One region of the Paracoccus pantotrophus genome, then DNA from elsewhere that is predicted to be linked to it. Evidence: riboswitches for the same ligand, from Rfam matches in the RefSeq annotation. Region 1 holds a riboswitch; each other region holds the start of a gene.
What was found. A riboswitch is a leader RNA that binds a small molecule or an ion and turns the genes downstream of it on or off. The one in region 1 is predicted to bind thiamine pyrophosphate.
Positions count from the first base shown of each region.

Region 1 (6,704 bases):
AAGAACCTCAGCGCCAGGTCGGCGATCACCACCGAGCCCAGATAGGTGCCCAGCATGACGCAGATGGCGACGATGACGATCTTCCAGCCCGAGCGCCTGGCGATGTCGAACTCCTTGGCCGACAGCGCAAGACCGCCATAGGCCAGGGCCGGCGTGGCCAGCGACAGGAAGTTGATCTTGTCGGCCTGTTGCACCACCCAGCCCGAACCGGGAACGCCGGGGATCGTGGCGACGATGGCGATCAGCGACACCCAGGCGACGGCCGGCAGGTAAAACGGCACGAACCGGGCCAGCATCAGCCCGACGACCGAGCAGAGATACAGGAAGCCCATCCCCGGCAGGGCTTCGAGCGCGCCGATGCCGGTCGAGACATAGTTCGAGATCGTGCCGATGACGCAGGCGATCAGCAGCAGGATCGCGGTTTCGCCGATGCGAATCCGGCGCTCGTCCAGTTCCTCATTGCCCAGGGGCAGGTTGTCAGCGGTCTTGCTCATGATCTCATCCCTGGTTGTAAAGCTCGGGCCGGGCCTTGCGGAACAGCCATTCGGTCAGCGGCAGGGCGACGAACATGCCGACATAAAGCCCGGTGGCATAGGTCAGCACGTTCGAGGCACCCGCCAGGCCAAGGATCAGATCCTTCTGCTCGGGAACGACATTGACGAGGGCGCCCGTGCAGGCCGCCAGCATGGATCCCGACCCGACGCCGCAGGACATGGCCAGGGCGCGGACGTCGAAAAGGCCAAGCGCATGGATCAAGGGCGGCATGATGGCGAAGACGAAGGTGCCGATGAGCGTGCCGGTGGCATAGACGCCCATGACGCCCGCGCCTTCGGGACTGTCGAGGCCGTATTTCTCGGCGATCAGGGCCAGGTTCGGCTCTCGGTCGATGGAATAGACCGCGCCAATGGTCTCGCGTCCCATCCGCAGCAGGAAGACGGCGACGGGAAAGGCGATGGCGATGGTGCCGAGGTTGCCGATCTCTTGCAGGATCAGGGCGGGGCCGGCGTCGATGATGGCCTGGATCTGGGGGCCGACCGTCGTGCCGAACTTGGCGACGAAGGGGGTGATCGCGATGGTGATCATGCCGCCGGCGAATTTCTGCACGCCGGGCGTCAGCAACCGCCTCGTCGCGCGGGTGATGTTCGGATTCAGCACGATGCCCATGGCAAAGGCATAAAGCATCGGCAGCAGGATGATGGCAGCGATGCCGATGGGCAGCCTCAGGACGCCGATCGCCTCGGCGATGCAGACGATGATAAGCACCAGGCCGTGCAACGCCCAGGTTCCAGGGCTGAAGGCAGGGGTTTCCCGCATGGGATTTCCTCTCTGTTGTGGCGGTTTTTGTCGGACTATGAAATCTTCGTGAAGGATCGACCAGCCCGCGAACTGGAACATCGCGTTGCCCGGACAGCAACGACATGCAGCGGGCCGCGGCGTTCCGAGCAGATCGAGCGGTCGGAAGCGCCGCCCGTTTCAGCACGCCCCCGCAGGGCGAATGCCGCGGCTGCGACGGCCTTCAACCGGTGCGCCCGGTCGCCGGGAGCGTGGCGAGGCGCCGGCTTCCCGGACCCTGCCGCCTGGCCCGCCCTGGCCCGCTGCCCCAAAGGCATCAGGCCGTGATCGCCGGCGAAATTCGCCGCCGGGACCGGCGGGGCGAGGCCGTTGCCGGCGCGGCCCGCCCGCGGGCGCGGCGGCGCGTAAAGGAAACGCCCGCTCTGGTTATTGACATCCCCGGCCCCGCTTCGCATGCTGCGCATCTCACCAGGGGTGTCCCGACAAGGGGCTGAGATACTGCTGGGCCGCGAGGCAGCGCAGGGACCCTATGAACCTGATCCAGTTCATGCTGGCGTAGGGACGGTGCGGATGCCTTGCCGGTCGCTGCGACCAATGGGGCATCCTTTTCCTTCCCGTCAGTGCTGGGTCTCCAATGCTGCGACGCGAGGAGCCTCGACATGACATCCAAAGAAACCCTGACGGTCACGACCGGACCGCTGCCCGCCTCGACCAAGGTGTTCAAGCCCGGCGTGCTTCATCCCGACATTCGCGTGCCCATGCGCGAGATAGCCTTGCATCCAAGTGCCGCGGAACCGCCGGTGACGGTCTATGATTCCTCGGGGCCCTATACCGATCCCGCCGCCGAGATCGCCATCGAACGCGGCCTGCCGCGCCTGCGGGACGGTTGGATCGCGGCGCGTGGCGATGTCGAGGCCTATCAGGGCCGGCATGTGAAGCCCGAGGATAACGGCTTCGTCGCCGGCGACCGGCTGACGCCGGAATTTCCCGTCCGGCACCGGCCCTTGCGGGCGCGGGACGGGAGCGCCGTCACCCAGCTGGCCTATGCCCGCGCGGGCATCGTCACGCCGGAAATGGAATTCGTCGCCATCCGCGAAAACCTGGGCCGCAAGGCCGCGAAAGAGGCGCTGGCCCGCGACGGGCAGGATTTCGGCGCCGCGATCCCCGATTTCGTCACGCCCGAGTTCGTGCGCGACGAGGTGGCGCGCGGGCGGGCGGTCATCCCGGCCAATATCAACCACCCCGAGGCCGAGCCGATGATCATCGGCCGCAATTTCCTGGTCAAGATCAACGCCAATATCGGCAATTCCGCCGTCACCTCGTCCATGGCCGAAGAGGTGGACAAGATGGTCTGGGCGACGCGCTGGGGCGCGGACACGGTGATGGACCTGTCCACGGGCCGCAACATCCACAACATCCGCGAATGGATCATCCGCAATTCGCCCGTGCCCATCGGCACCGTGCCGATCTATCAGGCGCTGGAAAAGGTCGGCGGCGTGGCCGAAGACCTGACATGGGAAGTCTTTCGCGACACGCTGATCGAGCAGGCCGAACAGGGCGTCGATTATTTCACCATCCATGCCGGGGTGCGGCTGCGCCACATCCCGCTGACGGTGGACCGCGTCACCGGGATCGTGTCGCGCGGCGGCTCGATCATGGCGAAATGGTGCCTGCATCATCACCGCGAAAGCTTCCTCTACGAGCATTTCGAGGAGATCTGCGACATCATGCGCGCCTATGACGTCAGCTTCAGCCTTGGCGACGGGCTGCGGCCCGGCTCCATCGCCGATGCCAACGATGCGGCGCAATTCGCCGAACTGGAAACCCTGGGCGAGCTGACGAAGATCGCCTGGGCCAGAGATTGCCAGGTGATCATCGAGGGCCCAGGCCATGTGCCCATGCACAAGATCAAGGAGAACATGGACAAGCAGCTGGAGATCTGCGGCGAGGCGCCGTTCTACACCCTCGGGCCGCTGACCACCGACATCGCGCCGGGTTACGACCACATCACCAGCGGCATCGGCGCGGCGATGATCGGCTGGTTCGGCACGGCGATGCTGTGCTATGTCACGCCCAAGGAACATCTGGGCCTGCCCGACCGCGATGACGTGAAGACCGGCGTCATCACCTACAAGATCGCCGCCCATGCCGCCGACCTGGCCAAGGGCCATCCGGCGGCGAAGATCCGCGACGACGCCCTGTCGCGCGCCCGGTTCGAGTTCCGGTGGGAGGATCAGTTCCACCTCTCGCTCGACCCCGAGACGGCGCGGGCCTTCCACGACGAGACCATGCCGAAGGAGGCGCATAAGCTCGCGCATTTCTGCTCGATGTGCGGGCCGAAATTCTGCTCGATGCGGATTTCCCACGACATCCGCGCCGAGGCGCAAAAGGAGGGCATGGCCGCCATGGCACAGAAATACCGCGAGGGGGGCGACCTCTACATGCCCGTGCGCGAGGGGGTCTGACCTGCCCTTGGGCAGGATGATGGAGGGGGAGGGCCGCCGGCGGCGGCCCCCGTCGAGGAAACTGGTCGCTTGGACCGCTTCCCGAGCCCGTGGCACCGCACCCCGTCGGGCGGCAGAGATCGCCCGGCGGAAACGCCGCGCCCGGGATCGGATCAGCGGCTATTCCGCTGCAAGCGCCGCCAGGACGGCATCCGCGCTTTTGCTGTTCACGGCAAGACGCACGTCGTAAAGGATCGCCAGCCGCAGCAGCGACTTCACGTCAACGTCATGGGGCAGGGCCGACAGCGGATCGATGAAGAAGATCAGGTTCTTCAGCCGCCCTTCGGAGATCATCGCCCCAAGCTGCGCGTCGCCGCCCAGCGGTCCGCTGAGCAGTCGGCCCACTTCGAGCCCGGTCGCGGCATGGATCCGCGCCCCGGTGGTACCGGTAGCGATCAGCGACAGGGGACGAAGCCGGTCGATCCGGTTCTCGACCCAGGCGATCAGGTCGTCCTTCTTGCCGTCATGCGCGACCAGGGCCAGATCGGCGCGATTATCCATGCAGGCTCTCCACAAACATCTCTGTTAGCGCAATCATATCGACCTGCCGGCCGCAAGTCGAGTTGGCGATGCGGCGGCGCAGATTTTCTCCCGAAACAGCCGACGGGCCCGCAGCATGGGGCGGCAGGCCCGGAACCCCGGCCCGGCACCGGGGTCGAGGATCTGCCTGTTTGATGGGCCGTTCCCGGAAAAACCGGCTGAAAATCCGTCAGACCATGCCGGCCGACGCGACGGCGCGGCATGAGGATTGGTGGCGCGCGGCCGATGCCCTCTAGTGCCCCTGAACCACTGGAAGGATAGAGGGAAGGGATACAGGGATGAACAGGATCATCGGCGCAGCCGCCGCTCTGGCCATTTCGACCGGGCTTGCGGGCATCGCGCAGGCGCAGGAAGGCGAGCCGATCAAGATCGGCGTGCTGCATTCGCTTTCGGGCACGATGGCGATTTCGGAAACCACGCTGAAGGACACCGTCCTGATGATGGTCGAGCGCCAGAACGCCAGGGGCGGGCTGCTGGGCCGCCCGCTGGAGGCCGTGGTGGTCGATCCGGCCTCGGACTGGCCGCTGTTCGCCGAAAAGGCGCGCGAACTGCTGACCGTCAGCGATGTGGACGTGATCTTCGGCGCCTGGACCTCGGTTTCCCGCAAATCCGTGCTGCCGGTGCTGGAGGAACTCAACGGGCTGATGTTCTATCCCGTGCAATACGAGGGCGAGGAAAGCTCGAAGAACGTCATCTATACCGGCGCCGCCCCGAACCAGCAGGCGATCCCGGCGGTCGATTACATGATGGAGGAACTGGGCGTCGAGAAATGGGCGCTCCTGGGCACCGATTACGTCTATCCGCGTACCACGAACAACATCCTTGACGCCTATCTGAAGGACAAGGGCGTCGCCGCGGCAGACATCTTCGTCAACTATACCCCTTTCGGGCATTCGGACTGGTCCAAGATCGTCGCGGACGTGGTGGCGCTTGGTGCGGACGGCAAGAAGGTCGGCGTCGTCTCGACCATCAACGGCGATGCCAATGTCGGCTTCTACAAGGAGCTGGCGGCGGCAGGCGTCTCGGCCGAGGACATTCCGGTCATCGCCTTCTCGGTCGGCGAGGAAGAGCTTTCCGGCCTGGATACCGCGAACCTGGTCGGGCATCTGGCCGCCTGGAACTATTTCCAATCCGCCGACACGCCGGAAAACGCCGCCTTCATCGAGGAATGGCACAAGTTCATCGGCGACGACAAGCGCGTGACCAACGACCCGATGGAGGCGACGATGATCGGCTTCAGCGCCTGGGTCGCGGCGGTCGAAAAGGCCGGCACCACCGATGTCGATCCGGTGCTTGACGCCATCGTCGGCATCGAGGTGCCGAACCTGACCGGCGGCACCGCGACGGTCCTGCCCAACCACCACCTGACCAAGCCGGTGCTGATCGGCGAGATCCGCGCCGACGGCCAGTTCGACATCGTCAGCCAGACCGATCCGGTGCCCGGCGACGCCTGGACCGACTACCTGCCCGAATCCGCCGTGCTGGATGCCGACTGGCCGGGCAAGCAATGCGGCATGTTCAACACGCAGACCAACAGCTGCGTGCAGGTCCAGTCGAACTACTGACCGGCCTTTGGGGGCGGTGCTGCCGCCCTCTTGCGCCTCCAGACGGGAATGCCCATGACCTGCCGCCTGATCGCCCTGCTGCTGAGCCTGTTCCTGGCCTTGCCCGCCGCCGCCAATCCGGCGCTGGAAACGGTCGTCGCCGACAACCTGGACCAGATCCAGCACCCCTCGCGCCGCACGGTCGAGCCGGTGGTGGCCCGGATCGCCGCCACCGGACCCGAGGGGCTGGCGCTGCTATCGGCCTGGGTGGACCGCGCGCTTGGCCTGGCCGACGGGCGGCTGGTGATCGTCACGGGCGACGGTGCCACGGACGCGGTGACGGGGCAGGCCGTCACGGGCGCGAAGCCGAAGATGCTGCGCCCCAATGCCGGGGTGCGCGGCGTGATCGAATCGGCGCTGGTCGCGGGCGAGATTGCCAGCCCCGACCCGGCCCGCCGCGCCGCCGCGCTGGCCAGCATCGCCCGCGACGGCACCGCCGCGCATCTGGCCGCCCTGCGCGCCGCCGCACCCGAGCCGGACCCCGCGCTGGCCGCCCGCCGCGCCCGGATCGAAAAGCTGCTGACCATCCGCTTCGACGCCGACCCCGCCGCGCGGGTGGCAGCCATCCAGGACATGGCGGGCGACGTGAGCCTTGATTTCCGCGCCGCGCTGAACCCTTTGCTGGCGACCTGGCGCGTGGCCGCGGCCGAGGAGCCGCAGGGCGCCAATATCGCCCGCGAATTGCGCCTGGGCTCCGACGATTTCCCGCGCGAGGCCGCCGTCGCCCTGCTGACCGCGCAGGGGCTGATCCAGCCGCGCCTGA
Region 1 covers NZ_CP044426.1:2,028,297-2,035,000, forward strand. The annotation lists gene ESD82_RS20530 (hypothetical protein) at 1-494, opposite strand, end outside; gene ESD82_RS20535 (DUF3100 domain-containing protein) at 499-1,314, opposite strand; TPP riboswitch at 1,754-1,873, shown strand; gene thiC (phosphomethylpyrimidine synthase ThiC) at 1,953-3,758, shown strand; gene ESD82_RS20545 (methylglyoxal synthase) at 3,918-4,298, opposite strand; gene urtA (urea ABC transporter substrate-binding protein) at 4,616-5,902, shown strand; gene urtB (urea ABC transporter permease subunit UrtB) at 5,951-6,704, shown strand, end outside.

Region 2 (6,704 bases), on a different replicon from region 1:
GCAGCAGATGGGCCACCTCATGCGCGGCGACATAGTCCAGCACCTCGGGCGGCGCCATGGCCAGCCGCCAGGAAAACATCAGCCGCCCGTCATGGGTACAGCTGCCCCAGCGCGAGCGCGTATCGCGCAGCGCCAGCGCCCGGAAGCCGCGCCCCAGGGCCGCGGCATGGCGGTCGCAGGCCGCGATCAGCCGCGCCTGGGCCAGCTGCTTCAGCCAGACCTCGACCAGCAGGCCCGCGGGGCGACGCTGCGGCACGAGCAACAGCGCGTCCGACAGCTCGACCCGGCGCCCGTCATGGGGCACGATCCGGCGCGGGCGCCCCTCGACCGGCAGCAGGGCGCCATGTTCCACGGCGCAAAGCGGCCGCATCCCGGCGCGGGTCTGGCGCAGCCATTCGGTCCGCGATTCGGCAAAGGCGCGGCCGTCCGACAGGCTGGCGCGGCTGGGCAGGGTCAGCACCACCTCGCCCCCCGCGCGCACCACGCGCAGGGTCATGCGCCGCGCCCTGGCCGAGCGCCGCAGCGTCACCGGGATGTCGCCACCGACCAGAATCCTGTCCATCCGTTCCCCCATCTTGCGAAGGGCCGTGCCTCTGCCCATCTTTCCCCCGCACCACCGGCCGCCCGCAAGGGGGAAAAGGCTTTGACAGCCTGCCCCGGCTGTGGCAGGGGACAGCGGATTTAGCTGAACGCGGCAGAAAGAGAACACCATGCCCAAAGAGGAATGGGGCACGAAACGCCTTTGCCCCCATTGCGCGACGCGCTTTTACGACCTGATGAACGATCCGATGACCTGCCCGGCCTGCGGCGCGGAATTTACCGTGGAAAGCCTGACCAACGGCCGCTCGCGCTCGCTGATCTCGGAAAAGACCGCTTCGCGTGACACGGACCAGACAGATCTGGCCGATGACGAGGATCTGGACGATGACGCCGATACCGGCGATCTGGACGACGATCTGCTGGACGATGACGATGACGGCGACATGTCGCTGGACGACATCGCCGACGTGCCGGACAATGACGACGAATAACCCCCTTTCCTGACCAACCCAGGCCCCGGAGCGCGACCGCGCCGCCGGGGCCTTTTTTTCATGGCAAGGACGATGCGGACCATCGACAGACAGGCCATGCGCGCCATCCTGCTGACCCCGCAGGACCGGGTGTTGCTGATGCGGGTCGATTACGGTGGCGGCGACTGGTGGATCACCCCCGGCGGCGGCGCGGAACCGGGCGAGACGCCGGAACAGACCCTGCGCCGCGAACTGGCCGAGGAACTGGGGTTCGCCCTGCCCGCCCTGGGCCCGCTGGTCTGGCGCCGCCGCGTGGCGATGACGCTGCACCAGCGGCGCTGGCGGCAAGCCGAGGATTATTTCCTGATCGAGACCGCCGCTTTCACCCCGGCGGTCCAGGACGCCCCCGAGGCCGGCACCATCCGCGAATTTCGCTGGTGGAGCCTTGACGAGATGCGCCACACATCCGAGCGGCTGGCCCCGGCCGGACTTGCGCGCATCGTGCTGGACTATCGCGCAAGCGGGCCGCCCGGCAGCCCGCCCGACATCGAAATCATCGAGGACTGACGGCTAAACTGCATAGGCATCGTCGAAAAATGCCAGTTCCAGCGTGACCGCGCGGCGGAAGAAATCCCGCGCCTGCTCTGCGGCCTCGGGTCCGGCGCGGTCGAACTCATCCCGCAGGAAGCCCACGAAATCGCGAAAGAACGGGTTGTCATGCAGCGTGATCCAATCGGCGTGGACGAAATTCTCGGGCAGCGGCTTGGGCGCGCGCATGGCCCAGTCGAGATAAAGCCCCTCGGCCACGTTCAGCACCGCCAGCACGGCGGGATAGGCACGCGTCGCCGCCGCCTCGCGCATCAGCGCCTGGAATCCCGCCATGGGCGCGCTGTCGGGAATGGCGGCACGGTCCGCCTCGCCCACGCCGAGCGCGGCGAAGGCGCGCAGGAAATAGTCGTTCTCCTCGCCCGAGACCATGCCGGCGAAGCGCCCGAAGCGCAGCCGCGATTCGAAGCGGTCGGCCGAGGCGATGGCCGCGCCCAGAAGCGTCAGGAAGGCGTCGAGGAAACGGTGGTCCTGCACCAGGTAGCGCGCCATCACCGCATCCGCGATGCTGCCGTCGCACAGTTCGCGCACGAAGCGGTGGCCGACGGCGGCGGACCATTCCGTCGCACATTCCCGGCGCAGGGTTTCGAAGAAGCTTTCGGTCATCATGCCCTCATGGCTGGGGCAAGGCCGTCGCTGCGGGCGGCCTTGCGGTTAAGGCCGGCAAAAGGCAGGTCGATCATTCCCATTCCTCCGCCGGCATGATCCGGGTCAGGTTCGAAGGGTCACCGCGCCGCCCGTCGCCAGGTTGCGTAAGGCCAGCGGTTTCTCAGCCCCTTGCCGGGGCTCCCCTTGGTGGCGCCAGACTAGCGCGGAGGGCGGCGGCTGTCACCTCCCGCAGGGCGCGGCGGGCATCGTTCCGCCCACAGAATCGTGAGCCGCGAAATGCGTGGCTGGCCGGGCCCGAGGCGGCATTCCAGCTTGCAGCCGGGGGCCAGATGTTATCTCGTTACGGCAGGGCGGGCACTACCCCGTCCCCTGCCAGGATCGGGACCATGACGACAGGCGAAATGCCGAAACCCACGACCGCGACAGAGCTGAACGATCCCGCCGCACCGCGGCAGAGCCCGAAACAGGTCGGGCTGCGGCTGCACCGGCCTCCCCTGCTGACCAATATCTCGGCCGCGCGCTGGCTGCTGCTGGCCATCGTGGCGGCCTCGATCTATTTCTTCCACGGCTTCCTGGTGCCGGTGCTGGCGGCCATGGTGATCGCGCTGGCCAGCTGGCCCCTGCGCGAACGCGCGGCCCATCAGCTGAACCTGGGCCGCACCGGCGCGGCGACGCTGCTGGTGCTGGTGTTGGTCTGCTTCCTGCTGATCCCCATCGCCATGGCACTGATCTATGCCTTCCGCGAACTGCGCGACTGGATCAACTGGGCCATCCTGATCAACAGCTCGGGCGCGCCGACGCCGGGCTGGATGGTCGAACTGCCGCAGGTCGGCGACTGGCTGGACGAGAACTGGCAGACCTATATCGGCCGACCCGGCGGCATCAGCGAGATCGTGCAGCTGGTCAGCGGCTCGAATATCGGCGCGATCTATCGCGGCGCGGTGACGGCGGGAACGCTGGCCTTTCACCTGGCGCTGACCCTGCTGTTCATGCTGATCACGCTGTTCGTGCTGTATCGCGACGGCGACAAGATCGTGGCGCAGATCGACCAGGTCGGCCGCCGCATCCTGCCCGACCGCTGGAGCCGGCTGTCCCGCGTCGTGCCGGCCACCATCAGCTCGACCGTGACCGGCATGACGCTGATCGCCATCGGCGAGGGGGTGATCCTGGGCGTCGCCTATTGGCTGGCCGGCGTGCCCTCGCCGGTGACCTTCGGGGTCATCACCGGCTTCATGGCGCTGATCCCCGGCGGGGCGCCGCTGTCCTTCACCCTGGTCTCGGCCTATCTGGTGGCCAGCGGCTCGCCCGTCGAGGGGGCGGCGCTGTTCATCTGGGGCACCTGCGAGCTGTTCGTGGTGGACAAGACCATCCGCCCGGTCCTGGTCGGCGGCCCGGTCAAGCTGCCGTTCCTGCCCACGTTTTTCGGCCTGATCGGCGGGGTCAAGACCATGGGCATCGTCGGGCTGTTCGTCGGCCCGGTGCTGATGGCGCTGCTGGTCTCGATCTGGCGGGAATGGCAGCGCGAACTTTCCGAAGAGGAACAGCGCCAGGACAGCAAGCTCATCGGGCTGGAGTGACCGGCGCCTGAATGAAAGGCGGGACATGAAAAAGGCGGGACGTGGATGCGTCCCGCCTTTCCTTTTGTGCCGTTCGTTACGCGGATCAGTCGGCCGAGGCCGGCGGCACCACCGGCTCTTCCTGCGGCGGGCTGGCCAGCGATTCCGGCAGCGGCGTCAGCGTCACGCCGGCGCCGGCGCCCAGCGGTTCGCCCTCGCGATTGGTCTCGGTCGGGGCGACCGCCTCGCCCGGTGCCAGCGCGCCCTGGGTCTCGGTCTCGTCCGATGCGGCAGGGGTGGAGGCCGGCCGGGGCACCGGCACCGGATTGGCCCGGTCCGCGCCGTCATTGCGCAGGTAGTCGAAGAACTCGCCCTGCGGCTGGATCACCAGCGAGCTGTTCTCGCCCTTCAGCGCCCGCTCATAGGAGGTCATCGAGCGGGTGAAGGCAAAGAACTCGGGATCGCGGCCGAAAGCCTCGGCATAGATGGCGTTGCGGCGGGCATCGGCCTCGCCGCGCACCACCTCGGCACGCTTGCGCGCCTCGGAGGTCAGCTCGACCACGGTGCGGTCGGCAGCGGCGCGGACGCGCTGCGCGGCCTCGCCACCGCGGGCGATCTCGTCGGCGGCCTCGCGCTCGCGTTCGGCCCGCATCCGGGCATAGGTCGCGGTCAGGTTCTGCTCGGGCAGGTCGGTCCGGGTCAGGCGCACGTCGATGACCCGGATGCCCAGGTCGCGGGCGTCGTCACGCGCCAGGTCGCGGATGCGGTTCATCAGCGGCGTGCGGTCGTCCGACAGCACCGTGGTCGAGGGTACCGAGCCCAGCACCTGCCGGATCGCGTTGGTCACGATCGGCTCCAGCCGGCGCTGCGCGAATTCGATGCCGCCGGCGCCCACGGCGCGGCGGAACTGCACCACGTCGGTGATCTGCCAGCGCGCGAAGGCATCGACCACCAGGCGGCGGTCGTCCAGCGGCGTGACCTCCATCGGCGGGGTCGGCAGACCGAGGATGCGGGCATCGTATTTCACCACGTTGTCCAGGAAGGGCACCTTGATGCCCAGGCCCGGTTCCTCGCGCACCTCGACCACCTCGCCGAAGCGCAGGACAAGGGCCTTTTCGCGCACGTCGACGATATAGAGCGCCGAGATCACCAGGACCGCGACCACGACCAGGAAGGGCAGCGCCAGAAGCGAGATTGCACGGTTCATCACTGGTTCCCCCCGCCGGTATTGGTGTTGCCGGAGCCCGAGGCCCCGCTGCGCAGCTGATCCAGCGGCAGATAGGGCACCACGCCCTGCCCGGCCTCGCCGTCCAGGATGACCTTGTTCACCCCGCCCAGAACCTTTTCCATGGTTTCCAGATACATCCGGCGGCGCGTGACCTCCGGCGCCTTGACATATTCGTCATAGACCGAATTGAAGCGCGCCGCCTCGCCCTCGGCGTTGTTCACCGCCTCGGCGCGATAGGCCTCGGCGCGTTCGATCACGGCGGCGGCCTCGCCTCGGGCGCTGGCCAGCACGCGGTTGGCATAGGCGTCGGCCTCTTTCTCCAGCCGGTCGCGTTCCTGCTGGGCGGCCTGCACCTCGCGGAAGCTGTCGATCACCTCGCGCGGCGGGTCGGCGCGGTCCAGGTTGACGCGCAGCACGTTGATCCCGGCCTCGTAGTCGTTCAGCGTGTTCTGCACCGCCAGCTTCAGGTCGTCGGCGATGGCGCCGCGGTCGCGGTTCAGGATCGGCGCCAGTTCCGAACGCGCCACGATGTCGCGCATGGCGGATTCCGAGACGGCGCGGATGGTGTCGTCGGGATCGGCCAGGTTGAACAGGAATTTCTCGGGGTCCGAGATGTTCCAGACCACCTGATAGGCCATGTCCACGATGTTCTGGTCGCGGGTCAGCATCAGCCCCGAATCCATCGGCCCGGCGCGGCCGGTGCCGATTTCCGTGGTCCGCTCGCCCGAGACCTGCACCACCTCGGCGGTGACGACGGGCCAGGGCGCGAAGTTCAGGCCCGGCTCGCCGGTGCCCACGGGCTTGCCGAACAGCAGCTCGACCGCGCGTTCCTCGGGCTTGACGGTGTAGAAGCTGGAAAAGGCCCAGACCGCCAGCACGGCCAAGGCGGCGATGCCCCAGGTGCCGCGGCTCATCTGGAATTGCGGGCCCTGCGGCCGGCGCGGGCCGCCGCCGCGGTTGCCACCGCCACCGCCCTTGCCGCCCATCAGCACGCGCAGCCGGTCCTGGCCCTTGCGCACCAGTTCCTCGATCTCGGGGATCTGGTCGCCGCGGCGCGGACCCTGCGGCCGGTCGTCCCTGCCGCCGCCCGGACTGCCCCACGGGGGCTGGCCGCCCCCTTGCGGCGGCTGCCTGCCGCCCTTGCCGTCATCTCCGCCGCCGCCCCAGGGGCCTTGTCCTGCCATACCTCTCGTGCCTCGCTTGATGTCTGTCTGGTTGAAACTGGTGCCTTCGGCCGGAAAATCAAGCCGATGCCGCGGGTTTGTCCATTTTTGCCGCGCCCACGCGGCGCGAGGGCTTGCGCATGGTCACAAGCTCCTCGGCCAGGGTCGGATGCACGGCGATGGCGGCGTCGAAATCGGCCTTGGTCGCGCCCATGCCCATCGACACCGCGACCATCTGGATCATCTCGCCGGCCTCGGGGCCGAAGATGTGGCAGCCCAGCACCTTGTCGGTCTCGCCGTCCACCACCAGCTTCATCACCGCCCGCGCATCCGAGCCCGCGAAAAGCGAGCGCATGGGCCGGAAGCTGGCGACATAGATGTCGGCGGGACCGCAGGCCTCGGCCTCTTCCTCGGTCAGGCCGATGGTCGCCACCTCATGCGGGCGGGTATAGACGGCGCTGGCCACCAGCCGGTGGTCGACCTTGCGCGGCCGGGCGCCGAAGATGGTGTCGGCAAAGCTGTGGCCTTCGCG
Region 2 covers NZ_CP044423.1:296,766-303,469, reverse strand. The annotation lists gene ESD82_RS01440 (M48 family metallopeptidase) at 1-562, opposite strand, end outside; gene ESD82_RS01435 (TIGR02300 family protein) at 711-1,031, shown strand; gene ESD82_RS01430 (NUDIX hydrolase) at 1,104-1,577, shown strand; gene ESD82_RS01425 (TenA family protein) at 1,581-2,225, opposite strand; TPP riboswitch at 2,288-2,419, opposite strand; gene ESD82_RS01420 (AI-2E family transporter) at 2,612-3,802, shown strand; gene hflC (protease modulator HflC) at 3,888-4,988, opposite strand; gene hflK (FtsH protease activity modulator HflK) at 4,988-6,193, opposite strand; gene gorA (glutathione-disulfide reductase) at 6,252-6,704, opposite strand, start outside.
Region 2: another riboswitch for thiamine pyrophosphate. It lies ahead of ESD82_RS01425 (TenA family protein); the one in region 1 lies ahead of thiC (phosphomethylpyrimidine synthase ThiC).

Region 3 (6,704 bases), 120 kb from region 1:
GGTGACCGATACCGGTCCCGGCTTCTCGGCCGAGGCGCTGGCGCGCGCGACCGAGCCCTTCTTCACCACCAAGGGCAGCCAGGGCACCGGGCTTGGCCTGTCCATGGTCTATGACCAGATCAAGCTGGCGGGCGGCACCCTCCGGCTGGGCAATGCCAAGGGCGGCGGCGCGCAGGTGACCATCCGCCTGCCGCTGCGCGCCGCCCGCCCGCAGCTGGTGCTGCTGGTCGAGGATGACGACGCCATCCGCGCCCATATCCGCGAGATGCTGACCGCCCAGGGCCATTCGGTGATCGAAGCCGGCTCGCTCTCCGAGGCACGCGGGTTGACCGACCTGTCCGGACTGACCATGATCCTGTCCGACCTGCAACTGGGCGACGGCTCGGGCGCCGATCTGCTGGGCCGCGGCCTGCCCTTGGTGCTGATGACGGCGCTGCCGCCGGGCGATCCGCGCAGATCGGGGCTTGACTGCCCGGTCCTGACCAAGCCCTTTGGCGACACCGAACTGGCCGTGGCCATGGCAGAGACAGATGACTGACGCCCCCCTGATCGCCATTCTCGACGACGAACCCGAAATCCGCCGCCTGCTGTCCGCGGCGCTGGAGGAGGCGGGCTTTCGCACCATAGGCTTCGCCCGCGCCACCGAATTCGAGGCGGCGCTGCGCCGCATCCAGCCCGATGCCTGCCTGATCGACCTGGGCCTGCCCGACCGCGACGGGCTGGCGCTGGTGCACCGGCTGGCCAGCGAATCCGGCGCGGCGATCATCATCATCTCGGGCCGGGCGCAGGTGCAGGACCGCGTGACGGGCCTTGAGCTGGGCGCCGACGACTACATCATCAAGCCCTTCGAGCCGGCCGAGGTCGTGGCCCGCATCCGCGCCCGGCTGCGCAAGCCCCAGCGCGATGCCGGCCCCGGCCGCCAGCAGGTCCGCTTTGCCGGCTGGTCCGCGGATTTCGACCGCTATACCCTGACTTCGCCCGAGGGCGCAGAGACCCCGATCTCCCATGCCGAGGCCGAGGTCTTGCGGCTGTTTCTCGACAATCCGCGCCGGCTGATCTCGCGCGCGCAGATGCTTGAGACGCTGGGCGGCACGGCGGGCGAAAGCTTCGACCGGGCGATGGACGTGCGCATCTCGCGCCTGCGCACCAAGCTGGGCGAGGATCCCAAGAACCCGCGGCTGATCAAGACGATCTACGGCGCGGGCTATATCTTTCTGGCCGAACTGGGCTAGATTGCCCCCATCGTCGCGGAGATTGCCATGCCCACCGTCTATGTCCTGAACGGCCCGAACCTGAACCTGCTGGGCCAGCGCCAGCCCGAGATCTATGGCAGCACCACGCTGGCCGACGTCGAGCGCGACTGCAAGGCGTTGGGGTCCGAGCTGGGGCTGGACATCGCCTTCCACCAGTCGAACCACGAGGGCGCGATCATCGACCTGATCCACGAGGCGCGGCTGAAGGCGCAAGCCATCGTCATCAACCCCGCCGCCTTCACCCATACCTCGGTGGCGATTCTGGATGCGCTGAACGCCTTCGACGGGCCGGTGATCGAGGTGCATATCTCCAACGTCCACAAGCGCGAGAGCTTCCGCCACCATTCCTATGTCAGCCTGCGCGCCGAGGGCGTGATCGCCGGTTTCGGGGTCAATGGCTACCTGCTGGCGCTGCGCCATGTGGCGAAGCTGGTGGGATAAGGGGTAAGCCCAAAGCTGGCCGTCGTGGTCATCACGATGCCGACAACAGGATCACGCCCACGATCAGCACGCCGCACCCAGCCAGCCGCCACGGGCCGACCGCCTCTCGCAGGATCAACATCCCCATCAGCGCACCGACCATCATCGACATTTCACGCATCGGTGCGACAAGGCTGAGCGGTGCGCCACCCGTCAGTGCGGCAAGCACGAGAATATAGGACAGCGGCGACAGCAGCCCCACGCCGAAGGCGGTCCACCAATGGCCCCGCATCGCCTCCATGAAGCGGTAAGGGTTGGCGAGGACCAGCGGCAGCAGCAGGAAGAACCGCAAAAGGTTCGAGAACCAGTCCAACACCACCGGCGCGATGCCAAGGGCTTTTACCGCATAGGCATCCACCACCGTGTAGCTGGCGATCAGCCCGCCCGTCGCGGCGCCCCACCGAACACCCGCCTGCCCGCCAGGGCGGGTGAGTGCGGCAAGCTTTCCCTGCGTGGCGATCAGCATGATGCCGAGAACGACAAGGACCAGCCCGACCAGGCCCGTGCCGGTCGGGCTTTCCCCCAGGATCAGGAATGCGCCGATCGAGGACAGCATCGGCCCGGTCCCCCGCGCCACCGGATAGACCACCGACAAGTCCGCCACCCTGTAGCCGCGTTGCAGGCAGAGGCTGTAGGCCAGATGAATCAGCCCGCTGAACAGAACAAAGCCGATGCCTTCCCTGGTCCAGTTGATGCCTCCCTGAACCAGCAGCCAAGCCACCCATGGCGCATAAGCGACGCAGGCGACCAGATTATAGGCAAAGACGAACACCGGCCCGACCGAGGCGGCACGTTTGGCCAGCAGGTTCCAGCTGGCATGGATGAAGGATGCGAGAACGACAAGAAACAGCGAGGCAAGCGTCATTGAGACCCCCTTTGCGCCATCGGCGCGGTTGATCTCGACGTCTCCTCCCCTGGGCTTTTGTCCCTTGGGTGCAGCCAGGGAACTCCCCCGGTCTCTGCAACGCTCGGTCCTGCGGCGGCCCATATGGGTCGGCCCGGAACCCTAGTTGCCACTCGGTCGATGCCGGGATTCTAACCGTTGTGGGACAGGAACATCAAGAGCCGACCGACCGCTTCGCCCCGCAAAGCGGACTAGCCTCCCCCTTAAATCACCCCGCGCCGCGCCAGTTCCCGGCCCAGCGCCTCGGCGCCGGTAAAGTGAATCCCGTCCATGCCCAGCGCGCGGGCGCCCTCGACATTGGCCGGGCTGTCGTCGATGAAGATGCAGTCCCCGGGCCGCAGCCCGTTGCGGTCCATCAGCAGCCGAAAGATCGCCGGATCGGGCTTCAGCGCGCCGACCTGGCCCGAGACCAGGATGTCGGCGAACAGCCCGCCCAGCCGGGGATGCAGCTCCAGCGCATGCGGCCAGGTCTCGGCCGACCAGTTGGTCAGCGCATAAAGCGGCACGCCGCGCGCCAGCAGCGCCTCGGCCACCGCCCAGCTGCCGGGCACGGTCTTTTCTATGGTGACGGGAAAGGCCGCCAGATAGCCCGCCAGATGCCGCGCCTCGTCGCCATGCTCGGCGCGGGCGGCGGCCAGCCCCTCGGCAAAACTGCGCCCGCCGTCCTGCATCCGGTTCCAGCCGGGAAAGTCGATGCGGGCCATCCAGGTCTCGGCCTCGGCCCGGCTGGTGAAGACATCCGCAAAGGCCAACGCCGGATCCCAGTCGATCAGCACCCCGCCCAGGTCGAAAATCACGCTTTTCATCGCATCCTTCCGCATTTCGCCGCGCCCAGATCGGCCGGAATTCCGGGCGGTGTAAAGCCCGAAACCGCCGCCGCCCGCCGGCCATCTTGGCTGGCAAGGCGGACGGATGCATGACAGCGCCGCGACGGGCCGGCCGCGCGCAGCCCTTGCAATAAGGGGCGCCGGGGCCTAGTGTCACGCGGAAGACTCATACACTTGGGGAGCCCCGCACGGGGCTGAGAGGTGCCCGGCACCGACCCATCGAACCTGATCCGGGTCATGCCGGCGTAGGGAAGGGTAGAGTGACGCGGCCCGCAATCCCAGGCCGCCACCCATCCGCCCCGCGTCCCCATGCCCGGCCGAAACGAAAGGCGGGCCATGTCGGGATTGCAGCCCCATCCCATCGCGCTGACCATCGCCGGCTCGGACAGCGGCGGCGGCGCCGGAATCCAGGCCGACCTGAAGGCCTTCTCGGCGCTGGGCGTCTATGGCGCCTCTGTGATCACGGCGATCACCGCGCAGAACACCCGCACCGTCGCCGCGGTCGAGGCGGTCAGCCCGGCCATGGTCGCGGCGCAGATCGACGCGGTCTTCGGCGATCTCGAGGTGCGCGCGGTCAAGATCGGCATGGTCGGCGGCGCCGATGTGATCACGGTCGTCGCCGACCGGCTGGCGGCGCTGCTGGCGGACAATCCGGTGCCGGTGGTGCTGGACCCGGTGATGGTGGCGAAATCCGGCGACGCGCTTTTGCCGGACGATGCCGTCTCGGCGCTGCGCGAGCAGCTGATCCCGCTGGCGACCGTGCTGACCCCGAACCTGCCCGAGGCGGCGCGGCTTCTGGGTCGCCCCCCCGCCGCGACGCCCGAGGAGATGCGCGAGCAGGGCGAGGCGCTGCGCGCCCTGGGCGCCGACCATGTGCTGATGAAGGGCGGTCATGCGACCGAAGACAGCTGCACCGACCTTCTGGTCGGGCCCCAGCCGCTGACCCTGACGGCCCCGCGCCAGCAGACGCCCAACACCCACGGCACTGGCTGCTCGCTGTCCTCGGCCATCGCGGCAGGGCTGGCGCAGGGGCTGACGGTGGCGCAGGCCGTGACCCGCGCCCATGGCTGGCTGCAGGCCGCCATCGCCCACGCCGACGAATTGTCGGTCGGACTGGGGCACGGCCCGGTGCATCATTTCCACGAGTTCTGGAGGCAGGCATGAACCAGATCACCATCCTGGGCGCCGGGGTCATGGGCCTGTGCATCGCCACCGAACTGGCGGCGCGCGGCATCCTGCCGCGCATCATCGACCCGGCCGGCAAGCCCGGATCCCAGGCCTGCAGCTGGCGCGCCGGCGGGATGCTGGCGCCCTATTGCGAGGCCGAAAGCGCCGAGCCGGCGGTGCTGCGCCTGGGCCTCGATGCCGCCGACTGGTGGCAGGCGAATGGCGCCGAGGTCATCCGCCGCGGCACGCTGGTCCTGGCGCCCTCGCGCGACCGGGCGGAACTCGACCGCTTTGCCCGGCTGACCGAGGCGCATCAGCCGGTGAACGGCGAGGAAGTCGCGGCGCTGGAGCCGGAGCTGGCCGGCCGCTTCCCGCGCGGCCTGCATTTCGCCACCGAGGCGCACCTGAACCCGCGCGCCGCCCTGCTGGCCCTGCGCGACCGGCTGGAGGCGCAGGGCGTCGCCATCGAAACCGAGGGCACGCCCACCGGCCTTGTCGTCGATGCCCGCGGCCTGGCCGCCAGGGACGAACTTTCCGACCTGCGCGGCGTGCGCGGCGAGATGCTGGTGATCCGCTGCCCGGAAGTGGCGCTGACCCGCACCATCCGCCTGCTGCATCCGCGCATCCCCCTGTATCTCGTGCCGCGCGGCGATGGCGTCTACATGATCGGCGCCACGATGCTGGAGACCGGCGGCAAGTATCGCGTCACCGCGCGCTCGGCGGTCGAGATGCTGTCGGCCGCCTATGCGCTGCATCCCGGCTTTGCCGAGGCCGAGATCCTCGAGCTTGGCTCGGATGCCCGCCCCGCCTTCCCGGACAACCTGCCCCGCCTGCGCCGGCGCGGCGGCACGCTTTACGCAAACGGCCTTTACCGCCACGGCTATCTTCTGGCCCCCGCCGTGGCCCGCATGGCCGCCGATTACCTTGTCGAGGGCCGGAAACCGGAGTTCATGGATGAAGATCACCCTTAACGGAGCGGCGCGCGATCTGACCGGCCCGACCGTGCAGGACGCGCTGGCCGAGATCGGATTGGGCGCGGCCAAGGTGGCGACGGCGCTGAACGGCGCCTTCCTGCCCGCCGCCGCCCGGCCCGCGACCACGCTGAAGGATGGCGACGCGCTGGAAGTCGTGGCGCCGATGCAGGGGGGCTGAGATGCCGGTCTTTTACGGAACCGAAGTCGCAAGCCCGCTGATGCTGGGCACGGCGCAATACCCCTCGCCCGCCATCATGGCCGAGGCGTTCCGCGCCTCGCGCGCCGGCATCGCCACCGTCAGCCTGCGGCGCGAAGGCGGCGAAGGCCAGGACTTCCATCGCCTGATCAAGGAGCTGGGCATCCCCGTCCTGCCCAATACCGCCGGCTGCCATTCGGTGCGCGAGGCGGTGACGACCGCGCAGATGGCGCGCGAGCTGTTCGAGACGCCCTGGATCAAGCTGGAAGTGATCCGGGACGACGACACGCTTTGCCCCGACGTGATCGCGCTGGTCGAAGCGGCGCGGCTGCTGTCCGAGGACGGCTTCCAGGTCTTTCCCTATTGCACCGAGGACCTTTCGGTCTGCGGCCGGCTGCTCGATGCGGGCTGCCAGGTGCTGATGCCTTGGGGCGCGCCCATCGGCTCGGGCCGGGGGCTGAACAACCCTTACGGGCTGCGCAGCCTGAGGGCGCATTTCCCCGATGTGCCGCTGGTCGTGGATGCCGGCATCGGCCTGCCCAGCCACGCGGCGCAGGCGATGGAGCTGGGCTATGACGCCGTGCTGCTGAACACCGCCGTCGCCAAGGCCGGCGATCCGGTGGCCATGGCCCGCGCCATGGCGCTGGCGATCGAGGCCGGGCAGCTGGCGCATGGCGCCAACCCGATCGAGGCCCGCGACATGGCCGCCCCTTCCACCCCCCTCTTCGGCATGGCGGTGCTGGGATGAGATTGCCGCGCTTTTACCCGATCTTCGACAGCAGCGACTGGCTGCGCCGCGCCCTGCCGCTGGGCGTGAAACTGGTGCAGATCCGCATCAAGGACCAGCCCCCCGCCCGGCTCTTGGGCGAGCTGGCGCTGTGCCAGGAGCTGTGCCGCGAACAT
Region 3 covers NZ_CP044426.1:2,145,838-2,152,541, forward strand. The annotation lists gene ESD82_RS21095 (PAS-domain containing protein) at 1-538, shown strand, start outside; gene ESD82_RS21100 (response regulator transcription factor) at 531-1,232, shown strand; gene aroQ (type II 3-dehydroquinate dehydratase) at 1,260-1,694, shown strand; gene ESD82_RS21110 (DMT family transporter) at 1,726-2,598, opposite strand; gene ESD82_RS21115 (HAD family hydrolase) at 2,841-3,443, opposite strand; TPP riboswitch at 3,630-3,733, shown strand; gene thiD (bifunctional hydroxymethylpyrimidine kinase/phosphomethylpyrimidine kinase) at 3,801-4,628, shown strand; gene ESD82_RS21125 (FAD-dependent oxidoreductase) at 4,625-5,602, shown strand; gene thiS (sulfur carrier protein ThiS) at 5,586-5,783, shown strand; gene ESD82_RS21135 (thiazole synthase) at 5,785-6,549, shown strand; gene ESD82_RS21140 (thiamine phosphate synthase) at 6,546-6,704, shown strand, end outside.
Region 3: another riboswitch for thiamine pyrophosphate. It lies ahead of thiD (bifunctional hydroxymethylpyrimidine kinase/phosphomethylpyrimidine kinase); the one in region 1 lies ahead of thiC (phosphomethylpyrimidine synthase ThiC).